DNA from 2 places in the Edwardsiella sp. EA181011 genome. Region 1 is predicted to be linked to the other one. Evidence: predicted binding sites of a transcription regulator. Region 1 holds the regulator's gene; the other holds the start of a gene.
What was found. The regulator Fur, encoded in region 1, represses iron uptake genes when iron is present. The targets are predictions, from matches to a motif close to ATAATAATGAGAACNACTATCAA.
Positions count from the first base shown of each region.

Region 2: QY76_RS12500 (TonB-dependent hemoglobin/transferrin/lactoferrin family receptor) is a predicted target of Fur. The motif match lies at 1,304-1,326, and genes of this name have one in related genera.

Region 1 covers NZ_CP011364.1:1,683,320-1,685,511, forward strand. The annotation lists gene QY76_RS07450 (beta-N-acetylhexosaminidase) at 1-706, shown strand, start outside; gene fur (ferric iron uptake transcriptional regulator) at 906-1,355, opposite strand; gene fldA (flavodoxin FldA) at 1,631-2,158, opposite strand.
Region 2 covers NZ_CP011364.1:2,851,006-2,853,197, reverse strand. The annotation lists gene QY76_RS12500 (TonB-dependent hemoglobin/transferrin/lactoferrin family receptor) at 1-1,269, opposite strand, end outside; gene QY76_RS12495 (D-hexose-6-phosphate mutarotase) at 1,671-2,192, opposite strand, start outside.

The DNA.
Region 1 (2,192 bases):
GGCCAACAAGGGCTATGAGGTGGTGATCTCCAACCCGGATTACGTCTATATGGACTTCCCGTATGAGGTCAATCCGCAGGAGAACGGCTACTACTGGGGCACTCGCTTCAGCGATGAGCGCAAGATCTTTGCCTTCGCGCCGGACAACCTGCCGCAGAACGCCGAAACGTCGGTCGATCGCGACGGTAACTACTTCAGCGCCAAGAGCGACAAGCCGTGGCCGGGCGCCTATGGCCTCTCTGCTCAGCTGTGGAGCGAAGTGGTGCGCACCGATGAGATGATGGAGTACAAGATCTATCCGCGCATCATGGCCGTCGCCGAGCGTGCCTGGCATCAGGCGGGCTGGGAACAGCCGTATCAGGCCGGGCGTGAATACAAGGGCGGCGAAACCCATCTGGTCGATCAGCAGGCTCTGCTGAAGGATTGGCAGCGTTTCGCCAACCTGATGGGGCAGCGTGAGCTGGCCAAGATGGATAAGTCTGGCGTGGCCTATCGCGTACCGCAGCCAGGCGCCCGCGTAGTGAACGGCAAGCTGGAGACCAACGTCGCGATGCCGGGCCTGATCGTGGAGTACTCCGTCGACGGCGGTAAGCAGTGGCAGCGCTATGATGCCAAGGCGAAGCCGAGCGTGAGCGGCGAGGTTCAGGTGCGTACCGCGTCGCCGGACGGCAAGCGCTTTAGCCGCGTGGAGTCCGTCAAATCCTGACGGGATTTTACCCTCATTTTCCCCCGCCTCGCGCGGGGGCCTTAGGATGAGCGCCCGCGGCGCGGCCTCATCCTCTCCTTATTCCGGTTTCGATCTGAGTAGTAGTGAGCAGTAATTGCCCTCGGTCTGTGAGGGCTTTTTTTTTACCCGCGACGGGCAAAAAAAACGGCCCCGGTGGGCCGCTTCGCTGACGGTGGGTTTAGGCCTTTTCGTCGTGCAGGGTATCATCGCTGCGGCAGTCGCTCTCGGCGCAGTGGCCGTAGAGATACAGGCTGTGGTTGGTCAGCTGGATGCCGTGTTTTTTGGCGATTTCGCGCTGACGCTTCTCGATGGACTCATCGCTGAACTCGATGACCTTGCCGCAGTCCAGGCAGATCAGGTGATCGTGGTGGTGCTGCTGGGTCAGTTCAAAGACCGATTTCCCGCCCTCAAAGTTATGGCGGGTAACGATGCCGGCATCGTCAAACTGGTTGAGCACGCGGTATACGGTTGCCAAACCGATCTCCTCGCCCATGTCGATCAGCTTCTTGTACAAGTCTTCAGCACTGACATGATGGCACGTAGGATCTTGCAGTACTTCCAGAATCTTGAGACGGGGAAGCGTGACTTTAAGGCCAGCTTTCTTTAACGCGGTGTTGTTGTCAGTCATTCGGATTCTGTCCTGTCACAGCGCCCGGCAGCGCCCAGAGGCCGTTACCGAACGGAAAATAATAGTGAGATTCATTATAAGGCCGATATCCCTAAATGGGAACCGTGGCGCGGCGTGTCCGGCGTGGGGTGCCCGCGGCGTGGGCCAGATATAACTCGCGAGTAATGAGGAAGATAGAAACAAATGACGCAGCGAACTGCGCACTATCGTTTTTATTGATGGCTGAAATACCTGCCGGCTATTAAACGGGGCTCCGCGCCGGCAGGCGACAGGCATTAGCCCAGGATATCGGCCAGATGCATCTCTGCGCTGAGCTGCTTGACCCAGGCGTCCACGCGCTCGGCGGTTAGCTCCGGTTGGCGATCCTCATCGATGGCCAGGCCGACGAAGGTGTTGCTGTCGACCAGCGCCTTGGAGGCTTCAAAGTGGTATCCGGCGGTCGGCCAGTGGCCGACGATGGTGGCGCCGCGCGCCTCAACTAGCTCGCGGATGGTGCCCATTGCATCGCAGAAGTACTCGGCATAGTCCTCCTGATCGCCGCAGCCGAACAGCGCAATCAGCTTACCGGAGAAGTCGATCTCCTCCAGCGAGGGGAAGAAGTCATCCCAGTCGCACTGCGCTTCGCCGTAGTACCAGGTGGGGATACCCAGCAGAAGGATATCAAACGCCTCAAGGTCTTCCTTGCTGCTCTTGGCAATGTCATGAACTTCAGCAACGTCTTTACCCAGTTGCTTCTGGATCATCTTAGCAATGTTTTCCGTGTTGCCGGTGTCGCTGCCAAAGAAAATACCTACGATTGCCATATCGCGAATTTACCTTTTATCTCAGAAATTAAAT
Region 2 (2,192 bases), 1.2 Mb from region 1:
GTTGGGCAGCGTGATTTCATCGACGACGGTGGCATTGACATCACGGCTAGAGACCGGCCGGATGATTTTTTGATCGTCCAGGTGGGGTTTCTTGGGGTTACCCAGCCAGGTCGTGTCCACATTGACGTTATCAAAGCGCTTCGAGGCATACTGGGTCCGCAGGGTCAGATGATGGCGCGTAGCCAATAACGACCAGCTGTTGAACGAGATTTCGCTATTCAGGTAGCGGCCATACTGGGTCAGCCTGCGATTTTTCTCTTCAAAAATATCGCCATAATATCCCTGCTCAAAGTCTTCATAGATCGTGCTAAAGGCGGTCTGCGTGATTTTCTGCCAGTTAAACTCGGTTTTGACCGTGTCGATATAGATGCCGGGCTGCCAGGTATCAGAAACGCTGTAGCGCCTTTTTTCTGAGAGGTCGTTACCGGTACGGTGATATGTTGAAAAGAGGTACCACGACTTCTCATCGGTATAGGTCTTTTCCTTGGCATATTCGACGGTGGCGCTGAGGGTGTGTGCGTCGCCGAGCATAAGGTTGACCTTCGAGAGGAGCGAGTGGCGCTTTTTATCCTGCGGGTCCGGCGTTCCACGTGCGCGGCCAAAAACATCGTTTTCATGGCGGAAGTTGTCGGTTTCATGGCCGCTGCGGTAAGTGTAGAGCAGCATGCCTTCGGCAAAATCCGTGCTGAACGCGCCCCCGAGGGTCTGCATCTTTTCATCATTTTTCGAACTATAGGCACTGCGGGAAACCAAGCCGCTATTGCCCGATCGAATCAGATCGCTGGGATCTTTGCTGACATACTGCACGCTGCCGCCCAGGGCGCCACTGCCCATGAATAACGAGTCGGCCCCCTTGGCGATCAGCACGGTTTTCAGATGGTCAGTTTCGATGTTGTTGATGCTGCCGTTAAAATAGCCATATCCCTTGTAAATGAGGTTGTCGAAAGTTTCACCCTGCGGGATGCCATCGACGGAGATGGCCACGCGATCCTTATCGACGCCTCGCATGCTATATCCATTGTTGCCGAAGCGGCCATCGCTGGAGACGCCGACGCCGGGAAGGTGGCGGACAATATCCTGCATATCAAAAATAAGCTGATTCTCTATCTCATTTTGCGAGAGCGTCGTCTCATTAATTTTTTCCTCCTTCTTTTCGATGACATAGACGATATCCTCGGCATCGTTCTTCTCCGTCCCCGTCGCCTGCGCGACAAGGGGGGTACTGACGGGGAGCAGCGTAGTAAGAAGTATTTTTTTTATCATATACATAACCCAGAAGCATTTAAAAGGTCATACATATTAATTGATAATGATAATTATTTTTAAGCGATGTGTGTTTACTCGGTATGAGCGCGGCGTAGATATGACCGGCGCGGCGGATGCTCAGCGCGGGGTGAGGTGCTCCGTCGCGCACCCTGTGCTTATCGTCGCCCCTCCGGCGGTGGGCAGGACAGGCATGAGCGCCGGTTAGACGGGATAGCATCGCCGCCGGCAAGCCAGAGAGCGTGCCGGCGGATTTCGGCCGCGATGAGAGGGATGTCGGTGAATGCGCTGACTGCGGGCACGGGTGACCGGCGGGGAACGGGGGCTACGGCTGCGCCGCGTGCGCGGGTGCCAAGCGCACCGGGGAGATCCCGGCTCCCGCGCAGCGGAGAGCCGGTTGATGCGTATTAGCGCTGCGGACGCAGGCGCAGCGTGGCGGCCAGACGGGCAGGGCAGCCGCTGCTGACCTGCAGCGGCTGGCTGACGCGGGCGGTCTCAACGCACACCATGGTGTGATAGCCGTCATTGGGCATATCGGCCATGGCGGCGGCAATCTCACGCCACGGGTTCCAGGCGACGACGTCGCTGTGATGGTGATGATGGATCTCGATGCTGCGCTGGAAGCCGCGATCGTGAATGACGCTGAATGGCTCCGGCGCGGTATAGACGCGGTCGGTACGCGCGCTGAAGGTCAGCGCTCCCTGTTGGATAGCCTCGGCGCCGCCGTTGACTTTATCCAGATAGGGTTCGCCCAGCCCAGAGACGGAGACGGCGTTAATATCGGCGATATTGAAATAGGTGTGCAGCGCGGCCTGGCAGCGGTAGTCGCCATAGGCCTCAAGCTCCATACTGCAGTGGTCGCTGAGACGATAGCGGGCCGTCAGGCTAAAGTCATGAGGCCAGTATTTACGCGAGGCGTCGCTCTCTTT